One region of the Phytobacter sp. genome, then DNA from elsewhere that is predicted to be linked to it. Evidence: riboswitches for the same ligand, from Rfam matches in the RefSeq annotation. Region 1 holds a riboswitch; the other holds the start of a gene.
What was found. Region 1 has a riboswitch for cobalamin ahead of AC5JPW_RS15015 (cobyrinic acid a,c-diamide synthase CobB). Riboswitches for the same ligand answer to the same signal wherever they lie in the genome.
Positions count from the first base shown of each region.

Region 2: it holds a riboswitch for cobalamin, as region 1 does, so the genes downstream of both, btuB (TonB-dependent vitamin B12 receptor BtuB) here and AC5JPW_RS15015 (cobyrinic acid a,c-diamide synthase CobB) in region 1, are expected to answer to the same signal.

Region 1 covers NZ_JCACPZ010000006.1:86,681-96,208, forward strand. Annotated here, with positions in the region: gene pduF (propanediol diffusion facilitator PduF) at 418-1,227, shown strand; gene pocR (transcriptional regulator PocR) at 1,450-2,361, shown strand; cobalamin riboswitch at 2,590-2,768, shown strand; gene AC5JPW_RS15015 (cobyrinic acid a,c-diamide synthase CobB) at 2,870-4,249, shown strand; gene cbiB (adenosylcobinamide-phosphate synthase CbiB) at 4,246-5,211, shown strand; gene AC5JPW_RS15025 (cobalt-precorrin-8 methylmutase) at 5,217-5,846, shown strand; gene cbiD (cobalt-precorrin-5B (C(1))-methyltransferase CbiD) at 5,846-6,985, shown strand; gene cbiE (precorrin-6y C5,15-methyltransferase (decarboxylating) subunit CbiE) at 6,979-7,584, shown strand; gene AC5JPW_RS15040 (decarboxylating cobalt-precorrin-6B (C(15))-methyltransferase) at 7,574-8,143, shown strand; gene AC5JPW_RS15045 (cobalt-precorrin-4 methyltransferase) at 8,136-8,909, shown strand; gene cbiG (cobalt-precorrin 5A hydrolase) at 8,890-9,528, shown strand, end outside.
Region 2 covers NZ_JCACPZ010000002.1:95-9,622, reverse strand. Annotated here, with positions in the region: gene argB (acetylglutamate kinase) at 1-323, shown strand, start outside; gene argH (argininosuccinate lyase) at 403-1,776, shown strand; gene oxyR (DNA-binding transcriptional regulator OxyR) at 2,063-2,980, shown strand; gene sthA (Si-specific NAD(P)(+) transhydrogenase) at 2,963-4,363, opposite strand; gene fabR (HTH-type transcriptional repressor FabR) at 4,560-5,198, shown strand; gene AC5JPW_RS02680 (YijD family membrane protein) at 5,209-5,562, shown strand; gene trmA (tRNA (uridine(54)-C5)-methyltransferase TrmA) at 5,602-6,702, opposite strand; cobalamin riboswitch at 6,821-7,126, shown strand; gene btuB (TonB-dependent vitamin B12 receptor BtuB) at 7,193-9,043, shown strand; partial or broken gene murI (glutamate racemase) at 8,988-9,528, shown strand, end outside.

The DNA.
Region 1 (9,528 bases):
AAAATTGCGACTTTAAAATCCAATCTATTGATGTATATAGTTTTTATTGTTTTCTAATTATGATAATTTATTGCTATTTCAATATCACATTTATATTTTTGTGCGTGACATGATTAATTCGATGTGTTAATTGCGCGTGCGAAATCGTTTTGTGAGCAAGGCTATAAAACCGGACATCTGAATTCGCAATAATTTGTTATTAACCGATTGCTAATAAATGCGGTGAATAAGCGGTTGGGCGGCATTTTTTCTTATTTAAATAGCAATAAAGTGTTATTGATAAGCGACTTTTTTGGCGTTTAGACGGTGAGGTTGCCAACACTTTTCGGTAATGCATTTCTATAGTGTGCGGCGTTGTACTCTGCTGCCAGCTTCAGGCGTGCTGGTGAGATCGTGACTCTACCTGGAAGGTGACATATGAATGATTCACTCAAGGCGCAATGCATCGCCGAGTTTTTAGGCACAGGGCTCTTTTTGTTTTTTGGTATCGGCTGTTTGTGCGCAATGAAAGTCGCCGGAGCCTCCCTGGGGCTCTGGGAAATCTGCATTATTTGGGGGCTGGGTATTTCACTGGCTGTTTATCTGACGGCAGCCATATCCGGCGCGCATCTGAACCCGGCGATTACCATTGCGCTGTGGTTGTTTGCCTGTTTCCCTGCGCGCAAAGTCGTGCCTTACATTGTTGCACAAGTGGCTGGGGCATTCGGCGGGGCTGCTATCGCCTATCTGCTTTACCACAATTTGTTCCTTGAATACGAAACTGCCCACAACCTGGTGCGGGGCAGTGCGGAAAGCCTGCAACTTGCGGGGCTTTTCAGTACTTACCCAGCGTCGGCACTGAGCGTCTGGGAAGCGGCACTGGTTGAAATCGTCATTACCTCGATTCTGATGTGTATGATCATGGCGTTGACCGATGATGGTAACGGTGTGCCGCGTGGCCCACTGGCACCGCTGTTGATTGGTGTTCTCGTGGCGGTTATTGGCGCATCTATGGGGCCATTAACGGGTTTTGCGATGAACCCTGCGCGTGATTTCGGGCCGAAATTATTCACCTTCTTTGCTGGTTGGGGTGATATCGCCTTTACCGGCGGACGTGATATCCCGTACTTCTTGATCCCTATTATTGCGCCGATCATTGGTGCTTGCGGTGGAGCGGCTTGTTATCGCTATCTGATTGGCAAAAATTTGCCCTGTAACGCGTGTGTGTTAGAGGAAAAAGAGAGTTGATGCCTGTACGAAATATTCTGCGCAAATAGCGCAACGGCAATTATTTATTTCGTGATCTGCTTTCACGAACGGACGAAATCGTCTCCCAGGGATGGGAGACTTTTGTTATCTTGAATTCTGTTTATCATCTCAACTTGCTGTCATTATCACTACAAGATTAATGAGATGTAAACAAATCGGTTTTTTATAACAATAAATTAAAATTAACTGAGAGGTTTTATCATGATTTCTGCGAGTGCCCTTAACTCGGAACTCATTAATAAAATCGCCCAGGATTTTGCACAAGCCACCGGTCTGGCCGTTGTTGTCGTTAATATCCACGGCGAAGAAATTTCCGAGCTTTTTAATTTTACCCCTTTTTGCCAGATGATGCGGCAGAACGCCCAGCATAGCGCTCGTTGTCGTATGAGTGACCGTTGCGGAGGCTTTGAAGCGTCAAAGTCAAACCAGCCCTGTATCTATCGCTGTCATGCTGGGTTGACTGATTTCTCCATTCCATTGGTGATTGCCGGGCATCTGGTCGGGTTTGTCCTTTGCGGGCAAGTGCGTTTGCGCGAAGGTGACAGTGTTGAATTGATTAATATTCTTAATATTGATGACCGTTGGCAGGCCGATCAGAAACTGATGGATGAGTTTCTCAATGTGCCTGAAATGGACTATTCGCGGGTGATTGCATCTGCTGATCTTTTGCAACTCATTGTGGAAAACTGCCTTAAAAAGCAGATCAACTTTGTCGTCATCAAGGACCAACAGCAGCCTCAGGAAGCCAGCAAAACCAGCCGTAATCAGGGGCCGCACGACGCTAAAATGAAAAAAGCGTTACGGTATATTGAAGCACATCTCTCTGACGAACTACGCCTGGAAGATGTAGCTGCACATGTTTATCTTAGCCCGTATTACTTCAGCAAATTGTTTAAAAAATATCAGGGTATTGGTTTTAATGCCTGGGTAAACAGCCAGCGTATGGCCAGTGCGAAAGAAATGCTATGCCATAGCGATTGGAGCATTGCCAGTATTGCGCGCAATTTAGGATTTTCTCAAACCAGCTATTTTTGCAAAGTTTTTCGTCAAACTTATCAGGTGACTCCGCAAGTCTTTCGTTTGCAAAATAATGCAAACTATGACGGCGATTAAATTTCCGATAACAATATTTTGTTATTCGTAAACACAATAAAATCGCCTGAATTGCCGTTTAAATAAGATGTTAGAGAAAATCCCTGGCAATAAATTGTTATAGCGCAACAAATTATTGTCTTCACAAGGATAAACTGAACCAGTTTTTATTTCCCTGATGCGATAGATTGCAGTCAGGGCAAAAATGACCATTTCACCTGAACAGACCTCGTGGTTTTCGGTGAAATGTAAATAATGAAGCCATCAGGTTCGCCGCAAATGTTTTGCGGCAGGGAAGGGGGTGTGAATCCCCCGCAGCCCCCGCTGCTGTGATGCTGACGACCCCGTAAAGCCACTGATCGCAAGGTCGGGAAGGACGGGCGAGGATGACGCTAAGCCAGAAGACCGACCTGAAAGGTGACACTCAACAACTTCGGTGGGAAGTCGGTTGCTCAGAAGCGTACAGTCATTGCACTGGGATTACGCGCATCCTGACACTGCCTTTCCACCCTGAATGGGGCTTTTAGGTATGTCTGACGGACGTTGCGCCTTTATTCTTGCCGGTACGGGAAGTGGCTGTGGGAAAACCACCGTCACGCTCGGTTTGCTGAGTGTGTTACAGCAGCGCGGTATGCGGGTGCAGCCTTTCAAAGTGGGGCCGGATTACCTCGATACTGCCTGGCATACTGCTATTAGCGGAGTGTCTTCCCGCAATCTCGACAGCTTTATGCTCCCTGCTTCCACGCTCAATGCCCTGTTTAATCAGCAGATGCAACATACGGATGTTGCGGTGATTGAAGGTGTCATGGGGCTTTATGACGGCTACGGCACCGACCCAAACTTTTGCAGTAGTGCCGCGTTGGCCAAACAGCTTGGCGTACCGGTTATCCTGCTGGTGGACGGTAAAGCGGTCTCTACCTCGATTGCAGCAACCGTGATGGGATTCCAGCATTTTGACCCGAAATTGCGTATTGCTGGCGTAATCGTTAACCGCGTTAATAGCGACAACCACTACCAGCTCCTCAAACACGCTATTGAGCATTACTGCGGCATCCCTGTATTGGGGTATGTCCCTGTCACTTCAGGAGTTGCGTTACCAGAACGCCACCTTGGTCTGGTCACCGCCCGTGAATCTCTTATCGACTCCCAGCCCTGGCGGGATTTTGCCGTTAGGATTGAACAGACGCTGGATATTGACACGCTCTTGTCCTTAAGCCAGCTTGCGGCGCTGCCGAAAGGGGAATGGCCTTCACTCCCCACACCGAACGCTGGCACAGGGCTGACGCTCGCTCTCGCCGACGATGAGGCTTTCAACTTCTACTACCCGGATAATCTGCAACTGCTGGAAAACGCTGGTGTAAACATTGTCCGCTTTAGCCCGCTGCACGATGATCATTTGCCGGAATGCCAGATGTTGTGGCTCGGTGGCGGCTATCCGGAGCTACACGCCCGCGCGCTTGCCGCCAACACACCCATGCTGAACGCCATCCGGGCTGCGCATCAGCGCGGTGTGGCAATTTACGCAGAATGTGGTGGCCTGATGTACCTGGGTTCCACCTTGCGCGATGGTGAAGGCCATGTGCATACCCTCGTCGGGGTGATCCCCGGACACAGTGAGATGGGTAAGCGCCTGACCCGGTTTGGCTACTGTCAGGCGACAGCGCGACAGCCAACGCTGCTTGCCGATGAAGGTGAAACACTACGTGGGCACGAATTCCATTACTCCGACTTTACCCCTGAGCTGAATGCCGTGATGGACTGCCAGAAAGCGCGGGACGGTAAAGTCCTGTCGCAATGGCAGGGCGGTTGGCAGGTGGGCAACACCTACGCCAGCTATCTGCATATTCATTTCGCCCAGCGGCCGCAGATGCTGAGCCGATGGATTCAGGCTGCGAGGAGTGTGGCATGACAGTCCTTGCCTGGTGCGTAGCCTGGCTGCTTGACCGCTGGCTGGGTGACCCGCCTCACTGGCCGCACCCGGTACGCTGGATCGGCGCACTCATCAGCGTCTCTCAGCGTGCCGTTCGTCGGCTTTGCCATTCCGATACCGCCCTGCGTATCGGCGGCGGCGTGATGTGGCTGGTGGTGGTCGGAGTCACCTGGAGTATGGCATGGGGAGTATTAGCGCTTGCGACGAAGATTCATCCCTGGTTGGGTTGGTGCGTCGAGGTGTGGATGATTTACACCCTGCTGGCCGCCCGCTGCCTGGACGATGCGGCCAGAGAAGTGGAGCGCGCCCTGCGTCACGGCACGCTGGATGAAAGCCGGGAAAAACTCTCCTGGATTGTTGGCCGCGACACCTCACAGCTGCAACCGCCGCAAATTAACCGTGCGGTGGTGGAAACGGTCGCCGAAAACACGGTCGACGGTGTTATTGCCCCCTTGTTCTTCTTGCTGCTCGGTGGTGCACCGCTGGCGATGGCCTACAAAGCGGTCAATACCCTGGATTCGATGGTCGGTTACAAAAACGAAAAATACCGCGCCATCGGCATGGTCAGTGCGCGTCTTGACGACGTCGCCAACTTTATTCCGGCGCGACTGAGCTGGCTGTTACTGAGTCTGGCTGCCGGGGTCTGCCGTCTGAACGCCCGCAATGCGTTGCGGGTCGGCTGGCGCGATCGTCACAACCACAGTAGTCCCAATTGCGCATGGCCGGAAGGCACCGTAGCCGGTGCGCTGGGCGTACGTCTCGGTGGCCCGAATGACTATTTTGGTGAGCGAGTGGAGAAGCCATGGATTGGCGATGAAAAACGCGCCATCTCTGTTGAGGATATTTCGCACACAATCCGGCTGATGTGGGTGGCTTCCACCCTGGCGCTGGGCTTGTTTGCGCTTACGCATGCCATGCTGGCAGGAGCAGCACTCTTATGAAAACGATGGATTATTTACAGCAGCCTCAGGCCATTGAGGACAAAAGTTTTGTCATTATTGGCGACATCATTAGTGAAACGCGGCCTGACTACCGTTTTGCCAGCCCACTGCACGAAGCCATCATTAAACGTGTGATTCATACCACTGCAGATTTCGACTGGCTCGACATTCTGTGGTTCTCCCCGGATGCACTGGAGAGTCTCAGCAGAGCACTGCGCAGTGGTTGCACGCTTTACACCGACACCACAATGGCGCTGTCAGGAATCAACAAAACGCTGCTGGCGAAGTTTGGCGGCGAAGTGAAGTGCTATATCAGCGACCCGCGCGTTGTGCGCACGGCGAAGGAAAACAGTATCACGCGCTCAATGGCAGCCGTCGACCTTGCGTTAAGTGAAGAGGGCGAGAAAGTCTTCGTCTTTGGTAATGCCCCCACTGCGCTGTTCCGCCTGCTCGAACAAAATGCCCAGGTACGCAGTGTGGTTGGTGTGCCGGTCGGCTTTGTTGGCGCGGCTGAATCTAAAGATGCGCTAGTAGAAAGCGGTTTACCTGGTATTGCCGCGCTCGGCCGCAAAGGTGGCAGCAACGTTGCGGCGGCCATCATTAACGCGTTTCTCTATTACATGCGGGAGGCGTAATGAGCGAAGAGGCTTTCGACGCCCCGGTGTGGCACAACGGCAAAGCGCTGCGTAAGGGCTACACCACCGGCTCCTGCGCGACCGCAGCGGCAAAAGTGGCAGCACTGATGGTACTGCGCCAGCACATTATCCACCAGGTATCGATTGTCACTCCGTCTGGCGTCACCCTGCGCCTGAACGTGGAATCTCCGCACATTGAAGGCCAGCAGGCCATTGCCGCAATTCGTAAAGACGGGGGCGATGATGTGGACGCCACCCACGGTATGCTTATTTTTGCCCGTGTCAGTCTGAACGACAGCGGTGAGATTGTGCTCTGCGGCGGTGAAGGTGTGGGAAAAGTGACCCGCAAAGGCATCGGCTTACCTATCGGCAGTGCGGCGATTAACCGCACGCCGCGCCAGACCATTGAAGCCGCAGTGCGTGAAGTCATTGGCCCGTCGCGCGGCGCAGAGGTGGAAATCTTCGCGCCGGAAGGGGACGAGCGGGCGAAAAAAACCTACAACAGTCGACTCGGGATTATCGGTGGGATCTCCATTATTGGCACCACCGGCATTGTCACACCGATGTCTGAAGAGAGCTGGAAACGTTCGCTGTCGCTGGAGATGGAAATCAAACGTGAAGCCGGGCTGGAGCGCGTGGTGCTGGTACCGGGAAATCACGGTGAGCGTTTTGTCCGCGAGCAGATGGGGCTTCCGGGCGACATTGTCGTCACCATGAGCAACTTCGTCGGTTTTATGATCGAAGAGGCGGTGCGCATGGGCTACAAGCAAATTGTGCTCATCGGCCACCCTGGGAAGCTGGTGAAAATCGCAGCGGGCATCTTCCACACCCATAGCCATATTGCCGACGCGCGCATGGAAACGCTGGTCGCGCATCTGGCGCTGCTTGGCGCACCGCATGAACTCTTATTGCTGGTGAGCGAGTGCGACACCACCGAAGCAGCGATGGAACACATCGATGCCGCAGGGTTTAGCCACCTTTATAACCACCTTGCGCAGCGTATCTGCCAGCGCGTCATGCTCAACCTGCGCTTTACCCAAAATCCACCCCAGTGCGATGCCATTATGTTCTCGTTTGATAACCAGATCCTCGGTGCAAGCCGTCCGTTCGAGGCGATTGTGGAGGATCTCCGATGCTGACCGTTGTCGGAATGGGGCCTGCCTCACTGGCATTAATGACCCCGATGGCGCTGGAGGCCGTATCTCACGCCGATGTACTGGTGGGCGGTAAACGCCACCTTGCCCAGTTCCCGGATTTTGCCGGTGAACATCATGCTCTCGACGCGGATATCCCCGGTCTGATGCGCTGGATAGCGGCGCAGGAAGGGCGACGAGTGGTGGTGCTGGCCTCTGGTGATCCGCTCTTTTATGGCATCGGTAAACGACTGGTGGCGGAATTTGGCATCGAAAAGGTGTGCATCATTCCGGGTATTAGCGCCGTGCAGTACCTCTGTTCAAAAACCGGCATCGACATGAACGATATCTGGCTAACCAGCTCCCACGGGAGAGCGGTCGATTTTGACGCGTTGGTTCGTTCCCCAAAAACGGCGATGGTGACCGATGCTCGCTGCGGGCCGCGAGAAATTGCCGCCGCTCTGGTAGCTGGTGGTGTCGGCGAGCGTTGGTTAGTGATTGGTGAAAACCTGGCAATGGAAAACGAACGCATTCACTGGCTCAAAGCTCATGAGGTCAGTGCTCAGTATGAAATGAACGTAGTGGTGATTCTCAATGAAAGATGAACTGTTTTTACGCGGTGAAAGCGTCCCGATGACCAAAGAAGTGGTCCGTGCGCTGGCGCTCTCCCGACTGAACCTGTCCGGTGCCCACCATTTTATCGATATCGGTGCCGGGACTGGCAGTGTCTCCATTGAGGCGGCGGTCTGTCACCCGCAGTTGCAAATAACCGCCATTGAGCGCAACCCGGCGGCCCTCGGTCTACTGGAAGAAAACTGCCAGCATTTTGGTTGTCGCAATATTTCGATTGTGGCAGGCGTGGCCCCGTTGTTTGTCGAACAGCCCGCAGATGCGGTGTTTATGGGGGGGAGCGGCGGCAATCTGACCCAACTCATTGACTGGTCGCTGGCGCAACTGATCCCCGGCGGACGCCTGGTGATGACCTTCATTTTGCAGGAGAACCTCAGTGCGGCGCTGAGCCATCTGTCGGCCTGCAGGGTCGCAGCACTGGACTGCCAGCAGATTCAGGTCTCGCTGCTCAATGCGCTCGGAAGCGGCCACTACTTCAAACCGAATAACCCTGTTTTTGTGATTTCCTGCGAGAAGGAAGAGTCTCATGACTGAACAATTTGATGCACAAACCGTCTGGTTTGTAGGTGCGGGGCCGGGGGATCGGGAACTGATCACCCTCAAAGGCTACCGCTTGCTGCAACAGGCGCAGGTAGTGATCTATGCCGGATCGCTCATTAACACTGAACTGCTCGATTACTGTCCTCCGGGTGCGGAGTGCCACGACAGTGCTGAACTGCATCTGGAGCAGATAATCGACCTGATGGAAGCGGGCGTGAAAGCTGGAAAAGTGGTGGTGCGCCTGCAAACTGGCGACGTCTCTCTTTACGGTTCAGTGCGTGAACAAGGTGAAGTACTGACCGCGCGCGGCATTGACTGGAAGGTGGTTCCTGGCGTGAGTGCGTTCCTCGGCGCGGCGGCGGAACTGGGTGTTGAATATACGGTTCCTGAAGTGTCGCAAAGTCTCATCATCACCCGCCTGGAAGGCCGTACGCCGGTTCCACCACTGGAACAGCTCGAATCCTTTGCCAGCCACCAGACGTCAATGGCGATTTATCTCTCGGTTCAGCGCATCAACCGTGTGGCTGAACGGCTGATCGAAGGCGGTTACCCGGCAACCACGCCCGTTGCGGTTATCTACAAAGCGACCTGGCCGGAAAGCCAGACCGTGCGCGGTACGCTGGCAGATATTGCGGACAAGGTACGCGATGCCGGGATCCGCAAAACAGCCCTGATCCTCGTCGGCGCATTTCTTGGCGAGGAGTACCACTACTCACGTCTTTATGCAGCGGACTTTAGCCATGAATACCGTAAAGCCTGAATCTATCGCCCTGTTTTGCCTGACGCCGGGTGGTGTGGCGCTGGCGAGCCGGCTGAAACTGGCGTTGCCGATGACCTGCTACACCAGTGAAAAATTACTGGAGGAGGGCTTTGTACCCTTCGATGGCGGTTTTGCTCAGACACTGCGCGCGGCCTTTAGCGAGCACTCCGCGCTGGTGTTTATCGGCGCGATCGGTATTGCCGTGCGCGTGCTGGCGCCGCTGGTGAATGACAAATTCAGCGATCCGGCGGTGATTGTCATTGATGAACGTGGTCAGCATGTGATCAGCCTCCTGTCAGGCCATTTTGGCGGCGCCAATGAACTGGCCCGTTATCTGGCCGGCGTATTAGGTGCGGACCCGGTTATCACCACCGCCACGGATGTGAATGAACTGGCGGCCCTGGATACGCTTGCCTGCCAGCTTGATGCGCGCATGGAGGATCTGCGCACCGGGGTAAAGACCATCAACCACTGGCTGGTCAGCGGCAAACGCATCGGCCTGTGGTGTGACAACGCATTGCGCGATGAGGTCGCCCGCTGCGACACGCGCGGATTTATCCCCGTTGAGTCGCTGGACGACTTGCCTGAACTGACCGCGTTGGTGTGCGTCACGGTGCAG
Region 2 (9,528 bases), on a different contig from region 1:
ACGATGGTCGCCTGATGAACGTCAATGCTGACCAGGCAGCGACTGCTCTGGCGGCAACGCTGGGCGCAGATTTGATTTTGCTCTCCGATGTCAGCGGCATTCTGGATGGGAAAGGCCAGCGCATTGCCGAAATGACAGCAGCAAAAGCGGAGCAGCTGATTGAGCAGGGGATTATTACCGACGGCATGATTGTGAAGGTAAATGCGGCGCTGGATGCAGCTCGCGCCCTGAACCGCCCGGTTGATATTGCCTCCTGGCGTCACGCAGAACAACTGCCAGCACTGTTTAACGGTACGCCTATCGGCACCCGTATTCTCGCGTAAGCACAGACAACATCATCTCCAGGCCGGATACGCGCATCGCTATCCGGTATTGAAATCTAAGAATTTAAGGAAGCATGTTATGGCACTTTGGGGTGGGCGTTTTACTCAGGCAGCAGATCAACGGTTCAAACAGTTCAACGACTCTTTGCGCTTTGACTATCGCCTGGCGGAGCAGGATATCGTTGGCTCTGTGGCCTGGTCCAAAGCACTGGTCACCGTAGGTGTGTTAACCAGCGATGAGCAACTGCAACTTGAAGAAGCACTGAATGTGTTGCTGCAGGAAGTGCAGGCCAACCCACAGCAGATCCTCGAAAGTGATGCGGAAGATATTCATAGCTGGGTTGAAGGCAAGCTGATCGACAAAGTGGGTCAACTGGGCAAAAAGCTGCACACCGGGCGTAGTCGTAACGACCAGGTCGCAACCGATCTTAAGTTGTGGTGCAAAGACACAGTCGTGGAGTTGCTTGCCGCTTGTCGTCAGTTGCAAGCCGCGTTGGTCGAAACCGCAGAGAATAATCAGGATGCGGTGATGCCGGGTTACACCCACTTGCAGCGTGCCCAGCCAGTCACTTTCGCACACTGGTGCCTGGCCTACGTTGAAATGCTGGCGCGTGATGAGAGCCGTTTACAGGATACGCTTAAACGTCTGGATGTGAGCCCGCTGGGCTGTGGTGCGCTGGCGGGTACTGCATACGAAATTGATCGTGAGCAGCTGGCTGGATGGCTGGGCTTTGCCTCTGCGACCCGCAACAGCCTGGACACCGTTTCTGACCGTGACCACGTGCTGGAATTGCTTTCAGATGCCTCTATTAGCATGGTGCACTTGTCTCGTTTCGCTGAAGATCTGATTTTCTTCAACACCGGCGAAGCAGGATTTGTGGAGCTTTCTGACCGTGTGACTTCTGGTTCATCACTGATGCCGCAGAAGAAAAACCCGGATGCGCTGGAACTGATCCGTGGTAAATGCGGGCGTGTACAAGGTGCGCTGACCGGCATGATGATGACCCTGAAAGGGCTGCCGTTGGCCTACAACAAAGATATGCAGGAAGATAAAGAAGGGCTGTTCGATGCACTCGACACCTGGCTTGACTGCCTGCATATGGCGGCACTGGTGCTGGATGGCATTCAGGTGAAACGTCCGCGTTGTCAGGAAGCGGCGCAGCAGGGCTACGCGAATGCGACTGAACTGGCGGACTATCTGGTTGCCAAAGGCGTGCCGTTCCGTGAAGCACACCATATTGTAGGCGAAGCGGTTGTCGAAGCTATTCGTCAGGGTAAACCGCTGGAAGATTTGGCGCTGGTGGATTTGCAGAAATTCAGTGCCGTTATCGCCGATGACGTCTATCCGATTCTGTCGCTGCAATCCTGTCTGGACAAGCGTGCTGCGAAAGGCGGCGTGTCCCCGCAGCAGGTTGCACAGGCAATTGCGGATGCGAAAAATCGTTTAGTCTGATCCTCTGCGGGCTGATGCCCTCACTACATCCCTCTGTCCACACGGAGGGAGAGCAAAATAGCCTGACCCTGCGTTGGGCTTTTTTACGCAAAAAAAAGCGGACACGGGGTCCGCAAAATGTTCACGTTGGCTTTAGTTATTCAGAGAGATAGAGGCAGTGGCATCAAGGGTAATGGTGACCGCTTCGTTTCTTGTGCTAATTATTGTACAGAACCCTTGATAGGGATAATCGTTCATTGCTATTCTATCTATCGCCACGAACTATCGTGGCGACGGAGGATGAATAATGAATATTCGTGATCTTGAATATCTGGTGGCGTTAGCTGAACACCGCCATTTTCGCCGTGCAGCGGATTCCTGCCATGTCAGCCAGCCAACTCTGAGCGGGCAAATTCGTAAACTGGAAGATGAGCTGGGTGTGATGTTGCTAGAACGCACCAGCCGCAAAGTCCTGTTTACGCAGGCCGGTCTGTTGCTGGTGGATCAGGCGCGCACAGTGTTGCGTGAGGTCAAAGTGCTCAAGGAGATGGCAAGCCAGCAGGGGGAAGCAATGTCCGGCCCACTGCATATTGGTTTAATCCCCACCGTTGGACCTTATCTGCTGCCGCATATTATCCCTTTGCTGCATCAGACGTTCCCGAAACTGGAAATGTACCTGCACGAAGCGCAAACCCATCAATTACTGGCGCAACTGGACAGCGGTAAACTCGACTGTGCCATTCTCGCGCTGGTGAAAGAGAGTGAAGCCTTTATTGAAGTGCCGCTGTTTGATGAGCCGATGATGCTGGCAATTTATGCTGACCATCCATGGGCGAGTCGCGACCGCGTTCCGATGGCCGACCTGGCAGGTGAGAAATTGCTGATGCTGGAAGATGGTCATTGTCTGCGCGATCAGGCAATGGGCTTCTGCTTTGAAGCGGGTGCGGAAGAAGATACCCATTTCCGGGCAACCAGTCTTGAGACGCTGCGCAACATGGTGGCGGCAGGGAGCGGTATTACTTTGCTGCCTGCGCTGGCGGTTCCGCGTGAGCGCGAGCGTGATGGCGTGGTCTATCTGCCCTGCATCAAGCCGGAACCCCGGCGTACCGTTGGGTTGGTTTATCGCCCTGGCTCACCGCTGCGTAACCGCTATGAGCAGTTGGCGGAGGCCATCCGTGGTGCGATGGATGGCCACTTTGACAGCGCGTTAAAACAGGCGGTTTAAGCCATTTAACGCGGCTACCCGGTAGGCTTCCGCCATGGTCGGGTAGTTAAAGGTGGTGTTAACAAAGTACTCAATCGTGTTACCACCGCCTTTCTGCTCCATAATCGCCTGGCCGATGTGAATGATTTCGGCCGCGCGCTCACCAAAGCAATGAATCCCCAAAATCTCTTTGGTTTCTCGGTGGAACAGAATTTTCAGCGTCCCTACGCTCATTCCCACAATTTGCGCCCTTGCCAGGTGTTTGAACTGCGCCCGGCCCACTTCATAAGGCACTTTCATTGCGGTCAGCTGTTGTTCGGTTTTACCCACAGAGCTGATTTCAGGAATGGTATAGATCCCGGTCGGGATATCTTCAATCAGGTGCGCGGTGGCTTCACCTTTTATCATCGCTTGCGCGGCAATGCGGCCCTGGTCGTAAGCGGCAGATGCCAGACTCGGGTAGCCAATCACGTCACCGACCGCGTAGATATGCTGTAGCGCAGTCTGGTACATGCTGTTGACCTTCAACTGACCACGCCCATCGGCATCCAGACCAATGTTTTCCAGCTTCAGGCTGTCCGTGTTACCGGTGCGGCCGTTAGCATAGAGCAGGCAGTCTGCTTTTACTTTCTTACCGGATTTCAGGTGCATAATCACACCGTCGTCCATGGCCTCAATGCGCTCATACTCTTCGTTATGGCGAATCACTACGCCACTGTTCCAGAAGTGGTAAGAGAGCGAATCCGACATTTCCTGATCGAGGAAAGCCAGCAGACGATCGCGGGTGTTGATCAAATCCACCTTGACGTTCATCCCGCGGAAGATCGAGGCATATTCACAGCCGATCACCCCCGCACCATAGATGATCACATGGCGGGGTTCATGATGCATGTTGAGGATTGAGTCGCTGTCGTAGATGCGCGGATGCGCAAAATCGGTGTCCGCCGGGTGGTAAGGGCGTGAACCGCAGGCAATCACAAATTTCTCGGCTGTTAAGGTCTCAACCGACCCGTCCGGACACTCCAGCGCCAGCGTATGCGGGTCAACGAAGTGCGCATTCCCCTGTAGGATTTCACAGCGGTTACGCTCGTAAAAGCCCTGACGCATCTGCGTTTGCTGATTAATCACGCTGTCTGCATGATTCAAAATGTCGGCAAAAGAGGAGCGGAGAATACGGGTGTGGTCGCTGTATAACGGGTTTTGATTGAATTCAATGATGCGGCTAACGGCATGGCGGAGGGCTTTAGAGGGGATGGTTCCCCAATGGGTACAACCGCCGCCCACGTTGTGATAGCGCTCAATGACCGCTATCCGGGCACCCTGTTTAACCAGACCCATAGCAGCACCTTCGCCGCCCGGGCCTGAGCCTATAACTATTGCGTCGTAATCGTAGGAATGTGGCATGGCAAGGCTTACCTGTTCTTATACATAAAAGCAACATAATAGTAACATCAACGGCGGGATAACCCAATTATCGTTGTGCTTTTTTCGTGCGGGAAAGCAGAAAGACCTCGTAAACAATCATTCACAATCCAGTACAATCCGATTAGTTTTATTCTCTGGTATAGTGCCAGAAGGTCTGCGGAGGGATTCAAGCATCGTGATGGGCGTAAGAGCGCAACAAAAAGAGAGAACCCGGCGTTCGCTGGTTGAAGCAGCATTCAGTCAACTGAGCGCTGAGCGAAGTTTCGCCAGCCTGAGTCTGCGCGAAGTTGCGCGGGAAGCGGGTATTGCCCCAACGTCCTTTTATCGTCATTTCCGCGATGTGGATGAACTCGGCCTGACCATGGTCGATGAGAGTGGTTTGATGCTACGTCAGTTGATGCGCCAGGCGCGTCAACGTATTGCTAAAGGTGGCAGTGTTATCCGCACATCGGTCTCAACGTTTATGGAGTTTATCGGCAACAACCCTAATGCTTTCCAGCTGTTACTGCGTGAACGCTCAGGAACGTCGGCTGCGTTTCGTGCGGCGGTTGCGCGGGAAATCCAGCATTTTATTGCGGAACTTGCTGACTATCTTGAACTCGAAAACCATATGCCGCGAGCGTTCACCGAAGCGCAGGCCGAGGCCATGGTGACGATTGTTTTCAGTGCGGGCGCTGAGGCACTGGATGTGGGCATTGAACAACGCCGGCAATTAGAAGAGCGACTGGTATTGCAACTGCGGATGATTTCTAAAGGTGCGTATTACTGGTATCGACGTGAACAAGAAAAAGTAGCACATCAAACCGACGAGTGAAGGGTGAGTAATGAAACAGTCAGGTCAAGATAAAGGTACGTTGTTGCTGGCGTTGATCGCTGGCTTATCCATTAATGGCACTTTTGCAGCGATTTTTAGCTCCATTGTGCCTTTCTCCGTGTTCCCGATTCTTTCACTGGTGCTGACGGTCTACTGCCTGCATCAGCGTTATCAAAACCGTACCATGCCCGTTGGCTTGCCCGGTCTTGCAGCGGCCTGCTTTATTCTCGGTGTGCTGCTTTATAGCACCGTGGTGCGTGCGGAGTATCCGGATATCGGCTCCAACTTCTTCCCCGCGGTGCTGTCGGTGATTCTGGTGTTCTGGATCGGTTTCCGTATGCGTAACCGTAATCAGGGGCTGTAGGCCGGATACGGCATTTATGCCGCCATCCGGCAATCGGTACTACTTCGCTGTCAGCAGAACCCCGCACTCCATATGGTGCGTATAAGGGAACTGATCGAACAGGGCCAGACGCTCAATGTTGTGCGTCTGGCTTAGCGTTTCCAGATTCTTACACAAGGTTTCCGGATTACAGGAGATATAGAGAATCCGCGGATACGCCTGCACCATCTTCTCGGTTTCACTGTCCAGCCCACTGCGTGGTGGATCGACGAAAATCGTCTCACACTGGTAACTCTTCAAATCGATGCCCTGCAAGCGGTTAAATTCACGAACACCGTTCATGGCCTGAGTGAACTCTTCTGCCGACATACGGATAATCTGCACATTGTCGATATGGTTTGCCGCTATGTTGTACTGCGCGGCGGCGACCGACGGTTTAGCGATTTCCGTTGCCAGGACGCGATCAAAGTTACGTGCCAGCGCCAACGAGAAATTACCGTTACCGCAGTACAACTCCAGCAGGTCCCCGGTTGATTCTTTCGTGGCACCCAGTGCCCACTCCAGCATCTGCACATTCATAGCTGCATTGGGCTGCGTAAAGCTGTTTTCGACCTGGCGATAGATCATCTCTTTACCGCCGACAGGCAAGCGCTCGTCAATAAAGTCCTGGTCCAGCTCGATTTTGGTTTTGGTTGCACGGCCAATCAGGTGCACATTCAGGTTTTGTGCTCGCAGGGCATCACGAAGACGGGTCGCCTCTTCACGCCATTCATCATCCAGCTTTTTATGATACAGCAGGGATACAATGGCCTGATTACTCATGGTGGTCAGGTAATCAATCTGGAAGAGCTTGTGGCGCAGCGTTTTGTTCTCGCGCAGGTTCTCCATCAGCACTTTCATCAACTGATTAATCAACTCGCTCGCGGCCGGAAAGCTGTCGACACGGATACGACTTTTGGTCTGCTGATCGAAAATAATGTGGTACAGGTCGTCACCATCGTGCCAGATGCGGAACTCTGCACGCATGCGGTAGTGGCTGACTGGCGAACGGAACACCTCCGGTACGGGCGCGGAGAAGGGCGTCATCATCGACTGCAGACGCACGACTTTCTCGGCCAGTTGCGCTTCGTACTGTTCTGTTGGCAGGTGTTCTGGTGTCATCGTATTTCCTGAATGATTAAGAATAACGCGGGGATTGTAGGGATTGCTCAGGGGATGTCCAGTCTCGGATGTTTTTTCGATTCCCCTCATAGCAGTCTGGACATCTATATGTTTCTGAATGTAGCATCCCTGTTCCGGTCCTGTGAGTTAAAAGGGAACCCAGTGTGAATCTGGGGCTGACGCGCAGCGGTAAGGAAGGGTGGGATGATAGCGAAAGCAGACACTGCTTATACCCTAAATAATTCGAGTTGCAGGCAGGCGGCAACGCAGCGAGTCCCCAGGAGCTTACTAAAGTAAGTGACTGGGGTGAGCGAGGAAAGCCAACGCATATGCAACTTGAAGTATGACGGGTAGATATGAAGTGGGAAGTCATCATCTTGTAGTACCCCCGAGCCCGAAGACCTGCCGGAATTACGTCGCATTTGGTGTCATCGTCGCGAGCTACTGATGGTACCTGCGGCATCCTTCTTATTATGTGGATGCTCACACAATGATTAAAAAAGCTTCGCTGCTGACGGCTCTCTCCGTCACGGCATTTTCTGGCTGGGCGCAGGACAGTAACTCAGACACTCTGGTAGTGACAGCAAATCGTTTTCAACAACCAGTGAATACCGTACTGGCACCTACCGATGTGGTCACGCGTGAAGATATTCAGCGCTGGCAGTCAAAAGATCTCAACGATGTTATGCGTCGTCTACCGGGCGTGGACATTGCCCAATATGGTGGAATCGGGCAGAGTTCGTCTCTCTTTGTTCGCGGTACTGAAGCACGCCATGTACTGGTGCTGATTGACGGCGTACCCATGGCGCGTGCCGGCATTGGCAATGCGATTGATATTGGTCAGATCCCGGTATCACTTGTTCAACGCATCGAATACATCCGTGGCCCACGTTCTGCGGTTTATGGTTCTGGTGCAATTGGCGGTGTAGTGAACATCATTACGATGAGTGATGATGAGCGTGCGCAGATTAACGCAGGAATGGGGTCCAGGGGATATCAGAACTACGACGGCGCGATCAATCAACGCTTCGGCGACACGATGGTAACCGCTGCGGGCGCCTATCAGACGACCAAAGGTTTTAACGTTCAGCCTGATTCAACCTACGCTGACGACAGCGATCGCGACGGTTACCGCAATAAGCTGTTCTGGGGCGGCGTTCAGCACAAGTTTAATGACAGCGTTTCAGGTTTCTTCCGTGGCTACGGTTACACCTCAAATACCGACTACGATCAGGGCAGCGGTGGCTATGCAGGTGGTGGCGATGAAAGCCAGAACTACACCCAATCATGGGATACCGGTCTTAACTATCATTCCGGGATTTACTCTTCTCAGCTGATTGCTAACTATCAGCATCTCAAAAACTACAATTACAACGCGCAGGATGGCCGCTACGCATCCAGCGCGAGCCTGGACAACATGGAACAGCGTTATATCCAATGGGGTAATAACGTTGAGGTTGGACAGGGCTCAGTCAGCGGTGGCGTTGACTGGAAGCAAGAGAAACTGCAATCCAGCGGCACATCCAGTACGGATGTCTATAAGCGTGATACCACCGGACTCTATCTGACCGGTCAGCAGCAAATTGACCGCGTTACCCTGGAAGCGTCCGGGCGTGAGGACCATGATGAGCAGTTCGGCTGGCATGGTACCTGGCAGACAGCCGCAGGCTGGGAGTTTGTTGACAACTACCGTGCGACGCTTTCTTACGGTACCGGGTTCCTGGCGCCATCGCTTGGGCAGCAGTTTGGCGCAGAGCGGTTTGGCATCGCGTCCAACCCGAATCTGAAACCGGAAGAGTCTAAGCAGTGGGAAGCGGGGCTTGAAGGGCTGACCGGGCCGATTGACTGGCGCCTGTCTGCTTATCGTTATGAAATTGATAATCTCATTACTTACAGCAACACCGCATACTACAACATCAACTCTGCCACAATTAAAGGTGTGGAGTGGACCGGAAACGTAACGACAGGCCCTGTTGATCATCATCTGACGCTGCAGTATATCGACCCGCGTGATGACGAAACCAACAAGGTGCTTGCTCGCCGCGCGAAGCAGCAGGTGAAGTACGAACTGACCGGACAGGTTTATGATCTCGGCTGGAACGTGGCGTATCAATATATGGGGCAACGTTATGACAGTGCCTATGATGCAACAACCTATACTTCCCATACCGTTAAGATGGGGGGCGTGAGCGTCTGGGACATTGGATTGTCATATCCTGTGACCTCTCACCTGACAGTTCGTGGTAAAATAGCTAACCTGTTCGATAAAGACTACGAGACAGCTTATGGCTACCAAACTGCAGGACGAGAATACACCTTGTCTGGCAGCTACACCTTCTAAACTACGGCCCACCGTGCTGGTGTTTGATTCCGGCGTCGGTGGGTTATCGGTTTATGACGAGATCCGGCATCTCCTGCCGGATCTGCATTACATTTATACTTTCGATAACGTTGCCTTTCCTTATGGGGAAAAGAGCGAAGAGTTTATTGTTGAACGCGTGGTTGAAATCGTGACCGCCGTTCAGGCCCAATACCCACTCTCCCTTGCCGTTATCGCCTGTAACACCGCAAGTACCGTTTCTCTCCCTGCCTTGCGCGAAAAATTCTCTTTCCCTGTTGTCGGTGTCGTCCCTGCAATCAAACCTGCCGCGCGTTTAACGGCGAATGGTGTCGTGGGATTGTTGGCCACCCGTGCGACGGTGAAGCGGCCTTATACCCATGAGTTGATTTCGCGTTTTGCGAATGAGTGCAAGATCGAAATGTTGGGTTCCGCTGAGCTGGTGGAGCTGGCCGAAGCCAAACTGCATGGCAAGCCTGTCCCGCTTG